3 regions of the Eubacterium sp. AB3007 genome follow, and region 3 is predicted to be linked to each of the others. Evidence: predicted binding sites of a transcription regulator. Region 3 holds the regulator's gene; each other region holds the start of a gene.
What was found. Region 3 encodes HrcA, which represses chaperone genes, less so after heat shock. Its sites were predicted from a motif close to TGTTAGCACTCNNNNNNNNNGAGTGCTAACA; they were not measured.
Positions count from the first base shown of each region.

Region 1 (4,188 bases), 1.1 Mb from region 3:
ATCTTATGGCGGCCTGTGAGGCCGCCCGGGAAACTACCCCGGCCAGGCTGCTCTATGCCTTGGGGATCCCGGAGGTGGGGGTGGCAACGGCCAAGCTGATTGCCTCTGCCTGCGGAGGCGATTGGGAGACGATGCAGGCGCTGGATGTGGACGGCCTGATGCAGATCAAGGGCATCGGCGAAGTGATGGCGGCAGCTTACGTGCGGTGGTTTCAGGATCCGGAGCATCTGGCATTGGTGGAAGATCTGCGGAGTCTTGTGCACTTCCAGGAAGAAGAACATACAGAAGGAGACGCCTTCCTGGAGGGAGTGACCTTTGTGATCACCGGGTCACTGGAGCATTTCAGCAATCGAAACGCCCTGCGCGACGAGATCGAAAAGGTCGGCGGCAAGGTGGCCGGGTCGGTCAGCCGCAAGACCGATTACCTGATAAACAACGACGTGACCTCCATGTCCGGAAAAAACAAGAAAGCTCAGGAACTGGGGGTACCTATCATTGATGAAGAGACTATCCTGCGTTGGCTGGAGAAAGGGGCGATCGATGAGTGAACTGAAAATTGGAAAACTGGATAACGATGTACTGAAGAGGATCGTCATCGACAAGATCCGTCTGAAACGTCCAGAGGTGCGGACTCGGGCCGGTGTAGGTGAAGACTGCGCGGTGATCGATTTTGGGGAGTACGAGTGTGTGATCTCCACAGATCCCATCACTGCGGATGTGCAAGATATCGGTCGACTTGCGATCCATATCTCCTGTAACGACATTGCCAGCAACGGAATCGAACCGCTGGGGATCACCCTGGCCTGCATGCTCCCACCGGGGACGACAGAGCAGGATATTGCCCATATCATGGAGCAGGCTGCCCAGGCGGCGGAGGAGGCAGGGGTCGAAATCATCGGTGGCCATACGGAGATCACTCCGGTGGTGACCCAGCCGGTGATTGTGTCCACTGCGTTCGGCCGGGGCCTGGCAGGTGCATCCCAAAGTGCACGTCGTATGCGGCCAGGGGACATGCTCTTGATGACTAAGACTGCCGGCTTAGAAGGTACCGGCATCATCGCAGTCGAGCGTCAAGATGAACTGGCAGGGATCCTGTCGCCAGAAGAACTGGAACATGCAGAGGAGATGATCCGTCAGGTCAGTGTGGTGCGCGAAGGTCTGGTGGCCGGTGAGATCGGAACTACCGGCATGCACGATGTCACAGAAGGCGGCATCTACGGTGCGATATGGGAGATGTGCCGGGTAGCCGGACTGGGAGCACGCATCGATGAAACCTCCATTCCTGTAGATCCTGTGACAATCAAGATCTGCGAACATTATGGATTGGACTATCACCGCCTGATTTCCAGCGGGTGCATGCTGATCGCCGCTTCTCCTGCAAAGGCGTATGACATCGTGGTGGCTTGCCAGCGGATGGACCCTCCGGTGGAGGCCTCTGTCATCGGCCGCGTGTACGAGGGAAGCGCGGGGGTAAAGGCTTTGTGCAGAGATGGTCGTGAGAGACGCATCGCTCCGCCTGCCGCCGATGAACTGTACAAAGTCATTGCCAGGGATATTAAGGTTGATCGCGATGAAAAAGCTTGAGACGATTTGCTCGTTCGTTGGGAACTACATGGCTATTATCGTGTTGGTAGTGGCGGCGGTGTCTTTGTTTGTTCCAGATGCGGCGCTTTGGGTGCAGACCTCATGGGTCAATTACCTGCTGATGGTGGTCATGTTCGGCATGGGGCTGACACTGAAAGGGGAGGATTTCAAGTACGTCTTCCGTCATCCCCGTAACATTCTTATCGGATGTGTCAGCCAGTTTGCCATCATGCCTCTGCTGGCCTTTGGTCTGGGAACGATCTTTCAGCTGGATACCGCGATGCTTGCTGGTGTAGTGCTGGTGGGAACATGCCCCGGAGGCACATCCAGCAATGTGATTACTTATCTTTCGGAAGGGGACGTGGCTCTCTCGGTGGGCATGACCGGAGTGAACACTCTGGTGGCGCCCCTCCTGACACCGGCCATCACCTATCTGCTCCTCCATACGAGCATTGAGGTGGATGTGTGGAGCATGTTCCTGTCTATCATCGAGGTGGTTATTATTCCTGTTGCACTAGGGCTTCTGATCAACCATTTTTGGGGAAGGGCCGCAGAACTGTTTGGAAACATCCTGCCGTTGGTATCGGTCACCGCCATCTGTCTGATCATCATGGCTGTGGTTTCTCACAACGCTGAGAAGATCCTGACCTCGGGCGCGGTGATCCTGACGGTGGTCATCCTGCACAACCTGCTGGGCTATGCCTGCGGCTTTGGCCTGGGCAAGCTGCTTAGGCTGGAAGTTCCGAAAGTGAAGACGCTCTCCATTGAGATCGGTATGCAGAATTCCGGGCTGGCCACCTCACTGGCGGCAACGGCATTCCCAGATCTCGCCATGGCCACAGTTCCGGGAGCGGTTTTCTCAGTGTGGCATAACATTTCCGGCGCGGTGCTTGCGAGTGTGTACAGGCGGTGGAAGGAGTGTGTCAAAGGGGACGGTTCTTTTTGACACACTTTTGGCACCCCTTGCCTTTTTTCACTCAATCAACACAAAAAAACTTCCCAAAAACAGTTGACATATTGCTGACTAAGACATACAATATAACTGTTGATTAGCACTCGAACGGACTGAGTGCTAACATAAGGAAGACCCGGTGGCCGAAAGGCGCCGTGGAATAGAGTTTTGGTACGCAGGAGGTAATAGAAATGAGTTTTGGAATCAAACCGCTGGGCGCGAGAGTCGTCATCAAGAAGATCGAGGCTGAGGAGAAGACCGCAGGTGGTATCATCCTCACCAGCTCCGCCAAGGAAGCACCGCAGTACGCAGAGGTCGTGGCAGTAGGCCCCGGCACCAAGGACGAGGATATGGAAGTCAAGGTTGGTGACAAGGTCGTATTCTCCAAGTACGCAGGCACCGAGATCAAGTTCGAAGGCGAAGAGTATTCCATCATGGACCAGTCAGGTATTCTGGCTGTGGTCGAGAAATAGTCATATAGAAGGGAGAGATTATCATGGCAAAGGATATTTTTTACGGCGAGGACGCCAGAAGGAAACTGCAGGCAGGTGTAGACAAGCTGGCAGATACAGTGAAGATCACTCTGGGACCTAAGGGCAGAAACGTTCTGATCAATAAGTCCTTCGGTTCTCCGCTGATCACCAACGATGGCGTGACCATCGCCAGAGAGATCGAGCTTGAGGATGCTACCGAGAACATGGGAGCACAGTTGGTGAAGGAAGTCGCCACCAAGACCAACGATGTGGCTGGTGACGGAACTACCACCGCTACACTGCTGGCACAGGCCATCATCCGTGAAGGATTCAAGAACCTGGCTGCAGGAGCGAACCCGATGGTTCTGAAGAGAGGCATTCAGGGGGCTGTGGACAAGGCAGTCGAGGAGATCCAGAAGGCATCCAAGTCCGTAGAAACCAAGGAGAGCATCGCACAGGTCGCTTCCGTTTCCGCAGGAGACGAGGAAATCGGCGGACTGATCGCAGAGGCGATGGAGAAGGTTGGCAAGGACGGTGTCATCACCGTTGAGGAAGCCAAGACTCTGGGCACCACTCTGGACGTGGTCGAGGGCATGCAGTTTGACAGAGGATACCTGTCTCCGTACATGGTTACCGATACAGACAAGATGGAAGCAGTCATCGACAACCCGTACATCCTGCTCACCGACAAGAAGATCAGCAACATTCAGGAACTACTGCCTCTGCTGGAGCAGATCGTGAAGCAGGGCCGCAAGTTGGTTATCATTGCGGAGGATGTTGAGGGCGAAGCTCTGGCAACTCTGGTTGTCAACAAGCTGCGCGGCACCATCGACGTGGTAGCTGTGAAGGCTCCGGGATTCGGCGACAGACGGAAGGCTATGATGGAAGATATCGCTATCCTGACAGGCGGCAGAGTCATCAGTGAGGAAGTCGGTTTCACTCTGGCTGAGGCTACTGTGGATCTTCTGGGGCAGGCTGGCACTGTCAAGGTGGACAAGGACAACACTGTCATCGTCAATGGCGCCGGCGACAAAGCCGAGATCCAGGCTCGTATCAACTCCATCAAGAATCAGGTCGAGGAAAGCACCTCTGACTTTGATAAGGAAAAGCTCCAGGAAAGACTGGCCAAACTGTCCGGCGGCGTAGCTGTCATCAAGGTAGGTGCGGCTACAGAGACTG
Region 1 covers NZ_JIAD01000001.1:2,086,637-2,090,824, forward strand. The annotation lists gene ligA (NAD-dependent DNA ligase LigA) at 1-548, shown strand, start outside; gene P156_RS12395 (AIR synthase family protein) at 541-1,584, shown strand; gene P156_RS0109900 (bile acid:sodium symporter family protein) at 1,571-2,530, shown strand; gene groES (co-chaperone GroES) at 2,728-3,009, shown strand; gene groL (chaperonin GroEL) at 3,033-4,188, shown strand, end outside.
Region 1: the regulator HrcA is predicted to act here: its motif matches at 2,632-2,662, upstream of groES (co-chaperone GroES).

Region 2 (4,188 bases), 780 kb from region 3:
GCGTTTTGGTCTTTCCGTATCAGAGGCTGTCCTGCCGGAAGATGATGTTCTTGTATTTCTGAAGCGCGTAGTACAGGAGCAGTCCAAGTACACCGCATGACAGAACCTCACCGATCCCCACCGTGAGCATCATAAAGGGGATGGGCAGGTTGATGCCATAGGCAAAGCGGAGAACGAATGGAATGATGGCCACATTGGACAGGATCGGTGGAAGGGGCGCCAGAAAAGGTTTGGCATTTCTGAGCATCCATGTGCCGTAGGCACCGATCAGGGTAGCCAGACTTCCGAAGATGATGTCAGGAAGGGCGGCTCCGCCCAGGATGTTCCCCAGCAGGCAGCCGATGAAAAGCCCTGGGATCGCCGCTGGTGTGAACAGCGGGAGGATCGTCAGTGCCTCGGCAATGCGCACCTGGATCTCGCTGAAGGAGAAGGGGGCAAACACCATGGTCAGCACCACGTAGACGGCAGCGATCAGCGCTGCCTGCGTCATTAGATGTAGTTTTTTTTTGTTCATTATACTTGTCTCCTTAGTTTTGATTTACGTGAGGATGGTTTCGAACTCACGGAACTTCAGTATATCACGACAAGCAGAAGGTGGCAAGGGAGTGTTTTGGCACACATTCACCTTGCCATCAAACGGATTTGACTGTATAATCTCTGTAGCGACTGAATGGGAGGAGAATATGGAAGAAAGAAAGATCCTCATTCGAGATATAGAGGAGAGGGACGTTCCTTTCGTGCTGGAAGTGAACGAGACCAATGTGGAGGTGCTGTCACCCATGGACGAGGCAAGACTTCGTTATTTCATGGAGGTCAGCGATATGCTCCGGGTGGTAGAGGTGGATGGTGCTCCCGCCGCTTTCCTCATCGCGCTCCGGGAGGGCTGTCCGGAGTATGACAGCGAGAACTATATCTGGTTTTCCAGGGAATATGATGAGTTTCTGTACGTGGACCGTATCGTCATCGCAGAGGGATATCGCAGACTGGGCATCGGGAGTATGCTCTATGAGGATGTGTTCCGGCGGGCGGTGGAGACCGGCGTGCCGGTGGTGACACTGGAGGTGGACATCATTCCCTACAACGCCCAAAGCCTTGGATTCCATGAGGCCATGGGTTTTCGGGAAGTAGGCCAGCAGGTGATCCGCGGCGGTGAGATCAAGGTTTCGTTACAGGCAAAGGACATGAAAGAGGCAGAGAATGAATAGTTTAGACAAGAAGAAAATACTGTTTTGTGTGGCGCGTTGCAAAGAAAGAGTCAGCAAGGGGCTGGTGATCGAGATCCTGCAGGGAGCACACAGCGTACGAGTGTATAACAAGAGGCTGAACCTGATCTCCTCCTACAGCAGCATGCATGGACGGAGCACGGAGGAGTTGGACGCTTTGATCCAGGAACTGATCGAAGAGGGGCTCCTGGCAGAATCCCCGGATGAGTTTCCTCATCTGATGTTGACGGATGAGTCACATAAGCTGCTCCATGAGCACGCAGATGAACTCACTGGGGAGGCCAGTCACTGGGAGTAGTTTCTTCCGGGGGAACAATTATCCGATTCTTTGTATTGTTTTCCAGAAGGGGTTTACGGAGAGAGGGGGCTATTGTACAATTCTCTTTAGGTAGTTTTTGGGTGCAGAGGATGGTGAGATATGGTATCATAGTATCTGCAAGGAGGGGAGACTATGCTGAAATCCACCATCAGAAAACGGGAATACCAGGCGATCTACCGCTTGCTGGACAGGGTGAGTCCTATTGAGGGCGATTGTGGAATGCTTTGTGGCTGCGCCTGTTGCGTCACCGAGGGAGAAGAGGAGATGGGCATTTACCTTCTGCCGGGAGAAGACAAGCTCCACAGCCGTCATGACGACTGGCTGACCTGGACAGATGAGCGGGCGGAGGACTACGAGTTTCCGGAATCCTGGAAGGGAGTGGTTCATTTTGTTCGATGTAAGGAGCCGCCGCACTGCCCACGGGAGAAGAGGCCTATCCAGTGTCGGACGTTTCCACTGGTGCCACACCTGGGCGAGGATGACGAACTGACCCTGGTCTACAATGACATGGAGCTTCCCTACGCCTGTCCGCTGATCGAGGAGGAGATACCTCTGACTGAGCGGTTCGTCCAGGCAACCTACACGGCCTGGAGTCATCTGATTCGCGATCCTCTGATCTACGATCTGGTGAAGATGGACTCTCGCGCCAGAGAAGACTCCCTTCGAGAACTGGCGGAGAAACTTGGATTCTGAGGCACAAAATATGACGCGCCGGCGCATGAAGACGCTGGCGCTAAGTTTTTTAAAAATATTTAGCACTCACCTATTGACAGTGCTAACAAAAAGTGCTATAACATACTTGTAAAGAGAAAACGACCGGTCAGCAGGGCTTTGTGCAATGCGCCGGCCAACATAATAAGCACCGGCTCAGAGGGCCGGGCGAGGATTCTACAAGGAGGTAGTTACAATGTTATTCCCAAGCGTATTCAGAAACAGTTTCTTTGATGATGACTTCATGGATTTCCCAGCTTACAGAGGCAACCGGATCGAGAACACACTGATGAAGTGCGATGTGAAGGACAAGGGCGACCATTTTGAACTGCATATGGATCTTCCGGGCTTTGACAAGGACCAGGTCAAGATCCAGCTGAAGGAGGGGAACCTCACCATCGAGGCGACCACCGCAACCAACAACGATGAGAAGGCTGAGGATGGCACCTATCTGCGGAGAGAGCGGTTCCAGGGAACCTGCACCAGAAGCTTCTATGTTGGCGAAGACATCCGTCAGGAGGACATCAAGGCCAGATTCGACAACGGCGTGCTGATGATCAGCGTGCCGAAGGAACCAGAGAAGCCGGCGGTGGAGGAGCCGAAGTACATCGCTATCGAAGGGTAGAAATCATTCCAAAGGGTTACCGTGGGGCCGCAATGTCGCGGCCCTGTTTCTTTGGAGACAGGGTGGGGCTGCCTTCTGCCGCCAGAGCTGTGGACTCTTGGGGCACAGGGAGGCGCTCCGTACTGCTCTCCATCGGGAATCCTTGGAAACCCGTGCGGTCATTGATCTGAAGGATTCCCTCAAACACCTTTCCGTCACTTAGCATGTTTTGAAATAATGACGGAACTGGAAAGCTACCATTTACCATGTTTTGGTAAATATATTCCTCAGGAATGCACAACACGCGGGCATTGCAAGGAAAAACGGACATCTTGTACCATCTATGGATCCATCCATTGGCAAATTACGTAGTACACCAGACGTATTCATTGCTTTGAGCGTCCGATTTCTCACATTGAATTCCGTCAAAATACATCGGATCGATAATTAACGGAAACCAATTCCTTCGGAATGTGAATCGCAGAAGATCTCAAGGAAATGTGTTAAAAATTAAATAAGAAATTTTGAAAAATGATGTTGACAAAATCATGGTTCTGCTATATAATTCTTAATGTTGTCGGCTAAGACAGACGATCCGAGGTAGCTCAATGGTGGAGCAACCGGCTGTTAACCGGTAGGCTGTGGGTTCGAGCCCCACCCTCGGAGCCAATTTTTATTCTGCCGGCGTGGCGGAATTGGCAGACGCCCTGGACTTAAAATCCAGTGGGTAGCGATACCCGTACCGGTTCGACCCCGGTCGCCGGCACCATCGCTATCGCACAGGACAACAGTCCACATTATCGCGGGGTAGAGCAGTTGGTAGCTCGTCGGGCTCATAACCCGGAGGTCGGGGGTTCAAGTCCCCCCTCCGCAACCAAGAATCATTGAAATTCCAACGGTAGCTGAAAGCGATCGTTGGAATTTTTTTGCCCGATTTTACGACAGAGAGTGGTGCCGAAGGTATGACGACAGGTATGGAAGCCCTTGGGGTTCGATCCCGATCCGTTCATAATACCTTCTGCAGGCACGGGGGATGTTTCGCTGGTCACACAGGCCGCCGGTCTTCGGCGTGAAAGTGAAGTCGGATTCACATAAGTTCAAAGATGCTACGGATAAGGCCTTATTTTATGTCCGTAAGACCTTGAAAAACAACTGGTCCAGAAAAGAAGGGGTTGGATATATTGATCGCACTGATATTTGCCTGTTCGACGATTCGACCTAACCCTGCGCAACATCCACGATTCTCAAGAAGGATTTAAGAATGAAAGAACTATTTGCAGAATATCCGGTGCTGGAGAGCGACAGAGTGCTGCTAAGGAAACTGAGGGCGG
Region 2 covers NZ_JIAD01000001.1:218,868-223,055, forward strand. The annotation lists gene P156_RS0100995 (QueT transporter family protein) at 20-514, opposite strand; gene P156_RS0101000 (GNAT family N-acetyltransferase) at 684-1,205, shown strand; gene P156_RS0101005 (RQC domain-containing protein) at 1,198-1,521, shown strand; gene P156_RS0101010 (hypothetical protein) at 1,675-2,235, shown strand; gene P156_RS0101015 (Hsp20/alpha crystallin family protein) at 2,450-2,878, shown strand; gene P156_RS0101020 (hypothetical protein) at 2,895-3,083, opposite strand; tRNA gene P156_RS0101025 (tRNA-Asn) at 3,452-3,526, shown strand; tRNA gene P156_RS0101030 (tRNA-Leu) at 3,538-3,626, shown strand; tRNA gene P156_RS0101035 (tRNA-Met) at 3,659-3,734, shown strand; gene P156_RS0101045 (GNAT family N-acetyltransferase) at 4,119-4,188, shown strand, end outside.
Region 2: the regulator HrcA is predicted to act here: its motif matches at 2,293-2,323, upstream of P156_RS0101015 (Hsp20/alpha crystallin family protein).

Region 3 (4,188 bases):
CCATGCTGAAGGCAGGTGCCAGCGAGGGGGCCACCGGGGAGAACCCGGCAATCGTGGCTTGTCGTCGTGCGGATTATATCATCGGTCCTCTTGGGATCGTCATCGCAGACTCTCTCATGGGCGAGGTGACGCCGGCCATGGCGCTTGCGGTGGCACAAAGCCCTGCGAAGCGCATCCTCATCCCGATGAATATGTGCGATAACCTGGTGGCTGGGGTAGACCGCCAGCCGGTTTCCGATCTGGTGTCGGACGTCATCACCAAGATAAGAGAGGAGTGTGACAATGTTCGGTAGAAAAAGCAAGGATGCCGCTCTGCTCCAGAGACAGACCGGTGAAGTGGAAGGGATGCCTGAACGTATGTCACTGATGGAGGCCATCGAATATCGGCATTCTGTTCGTAAGTATACAGAGGAGCCTCTGAGCCGTTCTCAATTTCAGGAACTGCAGGAGGCCATCACCCGCTACAACGAGGAGGGCGGGCTGCACATGCAGCTTATCACCAACGAGCCCAAGGCGTTCAGCACGTTTAAGGCGAAATACGGAAGATTCCAGGGGGTGCAGGATTACATTACGATGATCGGTCCCAAGTCTCGGGATCTGGACGAGCGCTGCGGGTATTACGGAGAGAAGCTGGTACTGCTGGCGCAACAACTGGAACTGAACACCTGCTGGGTAGGAGGGACCTACACCAAGGTGGACAGGGCGTATGACATCGGGCCAGGAGAGAAACTGGTGGCCGTGATCACCGTGGGACACGGGGCAGATCAGGGTAGCCGGCGCCGTTCCAAAAAATTTGAGGATGTGAGCCAGACAGATCGCCCGGCGCCTGACTGGTTCCGTCGGGGCGTACAGGCGGCACTGATGGCTCCCACTGCCATCAATCAGCAGAAGTTCCGGTTTTACCTGGAAGGGGAGACCGTGAAGGTAAAGGCCGGATTCGGTCCCTTCTGTAAAGTGGACAAGGGAATCGTCATCTGTCATTTTGAGATCGGGTCGGGGAGACAGCTCTGGAACAAGTAGGAGAGAGTAGATTTTTTTTAGAATAGGGGTTGACAGGAGACTCAACTTATGGCATTATAATGGTGGTTAGAGGTACTTAACCAAGGCCGCGGAAGCGGCCTGAATCAATAATGTTTTGTTAGATAAATTTAACTGAGTTCGCGGTCGAAAGACCACTCCAACCACATGGTGCAGTATCTCTGACCGATTCCTCTTTTGTGACATAGATATAAATGTCCATTCAATTTCAATAGTTCATCTAGCATGCAGCCGGCGGAAACGCCGGCTGTTTGCTTTGTCACAAGATCACCACATTCGCTCACCAAATTTACAAGAAAAACTATGAAAATAGTGTTGACATCCTGCCGAGAGAGTAGTACATTATATATAGTAATTAGCACTCCGTATAGGTGAGTGCTAACAAGGAGAAGGCAATGGAATTAACAGAAAGAAAACTGAAGATTCTACAGGCCATCATTCAGGATTATGTGAGATCGGCAGAACCGGTGGGGTCCAGGACTTTGTCCAAGAGACTGGATATGAGCATAAGTCCCGCGACCATTCGAAATGAGATGAGCGACCTGGAGGAAATGGGGTACTTGACGCATCCCCATACCTCGGCGGGTAGAGTCCCTTCCGACAAGGCTTACAGGCTCTATGTCAACAGCATGATGGGGCGGGTAGAGCCCACTCCGGAGGCGAAGCAGATCATTGCAGAGACCCTGAAGGCAGACATCGCTGAGTTCGACAAGACCATGCAGCATGCGGCAGCGCTTCTGTCGGAGATCACCAATCTGGCATCCTTTGCGGTGACGCCCAGCAAGCAGGAGGACAAGCTGAAGTATGTCAACCTGCTCCCGGTGGATCAGGACAGCGTAGTGCTGATGATCGTGGCAGAGAGTGGCAAGATCTCCAACACGGTGCTTCACATGAACGTGCCGTATACGGAGGAACAGTTGCAGATCCTGGCCAAGAACATCACCTATAACTACAAGGGGAGAACGATCTCCGATGTGCTGACGGGCAACATCATCGATGATTTCAACACAGACATCGAGGCCATGAACGCACTGGCGGACAGCATCATGCCGAACTTTATGCGGACACTTTCCGACATGCTGAACGTGAACCTGTATATGGATGGCCTTTCCAATATATTTGATATCCCGGAGTATATGGATCTGGATAGAGCGCGGAGTTTTATCTCGCTGTTCGACAAGCGGGAGAAACTCATGCAAAAGCTCATGAACCGGGGTGATGGAATGATCGTGACCATCGGCGCAGAGAATGCTGATGACGATATGAAAGACTGCTCGCTGATCACGGCAACGTATCATGTTGACGGGCAGATGGTTGGTAAGATCGGAGTGATCGGGCCGACGAGAATGAAGTACGGAGAGATCACTTCCATAGTGGAATATCTTACCGAGAATCTGAGTAACACATTTATGCTAAGAGGTGGTGAAGAAAACGACGATGGCTAACGAAGAAAGAGTAATGGATCAAGAGCAGGGCGTGGAGATCGAAATCGAAGACCCGCAGACTGATCAGGAAGCGCAGGATTCAGAAAGCGCACAGGCTGAGGAAGATATCAACGCAGGCGCAGAACCGGAACCTGAAGATGAGGCAACGGAACAGCAGGAGACTTCCCAGGAGGAAGAGAGCGAGCGATACATGCGTCTCATGGCTGATTTCCAGAACTACAAGAGAAGAGTAGAGAACGAGAAAAGCGATATCTATGCGTATGCCAACGAGAAACTGGTGACACAGCTTCTGGAGGTGCTTGACAATTTTGAGAGAGCGCTGGAGCACGAGGGTGAAGATGCAGGCTATGCAGAAGGAATGAATATGATCTTCAAGCAGCTAACGGATGTGCTGAGCAAGTCCGGGCTGGAGGAAATAAAGGCGCTGGGAGAGGATTTTGATCCCAACTTCCACAACGCAGTAATGACGACAGACGATTCGAACTACGAGAGTGGAAAGGTCACGAACGTCATGCAAAAGGGATACACACTAAATGGTAAAGTAATCAGACCATCTATGGTCATGGTCAATAATTAGGACAGACGACGAAAGGAGAGCAAATTATGGCTAAAGTAATCGGAATAGACTTAGGAACAACCAACAGCTGCGTCGCAGTACTGGAAGGCGGAGAGCCGACCGTTATCAACAACGCAGAAGGAAACAGAACCACTCCGTCAGTGGTGGGATTCGCCAAAAGTGGTGAGAGGCTGGTGGGAGAGACTGCCAAGAGGCAGGCTGTCACCAATCCGCAGAGAACCATCGCTTCTATCAAGCGCCACATGGGAGAGGATTACACTGTTGAGATCGATGGGAAGAAATACACCCCGCAGGATATCTCCGCAATGATCCTGAGCAAGCTGAAAGCAGATGCAGAGAGTTATCTGGGAGAAAAGGTCACCGAGGCAGTCATCACTGTACCGGCTTACTTCTCTGACTCCCAGAAGCAGGCTACGAAGGATGCCGGAAAGATCGCCGGTCTTGATGTGAAGAGAATCATCAACGAGCCGACAGCGGCTTCTCTGGCCTATGGCCTGGATAAGGAAGAGGGCAGCCAGAAGATCCTGGTCTATGACTTGGGCGGCGGCACTTTCGATGTATCCATCCTGGAACTGGGTGACGGTGTGTTCGAGGTACTGGCTACCAACGGAGATACCCATCTGGGAGGAGACGATTTCGACAACGCCATCATGAACTTCATGGCGGACAGTTTTGCCAAGGAGAACGGCGTTGACCTTAGAAATGACAATATGGCACTGCAGAGACTGAAGGAAGGCGCTGAGAAGGCCAAGAAGGAACTGTCCAGTGCACAGACCACCAACATCAATCTGCCTTTCATCACCGTGACGGATGCCGGCCCGCTGCACCTGAACATGGATTTGACAAGAGCCAAGTTTGATCAGCTGACAGCAGATCTGGTGAACCGCACCATCGAGCCGATGCAGAAGGCTATGGCAGATGCAGGTGTGTCCAACAGTGATATCGCCAAGGTCATCCTGGTTGGTGGATCCACCAGAATCCCGGCGGTACAGGATGCTGTCAAGAGAGTGACCGGCAAGGATCCGTTCAAGGGGATCAACCCGGATGAGTGTGTGGCTGTCGGTGCTGCGATCCAGGCCGGCGTGCTGACCGGTGAGGTCAACGACGTGCTGCTGCTGGACGTTACTC
Region 3 covers NZ_JIAD01000001.1:995,535-999,722, reverse strand. The annotation lists gene P156_RS0104990 (DUF3842 family protein) at 1-293, shown strand, start outside; gene P156_RS0104985 (nitroreductase family protein) at 283-1,020, shown strand; gene hrcA (heat-inducible transcriptional repressor HrcA) at 1,434-2,483, shown strand; gene grpE (nucleotide exchange factor GrpE) at 2,476-3,060, shown strand; gene dnaK (molecular chaperone DnaK) at 3,087-4,188, shown strand, end outside.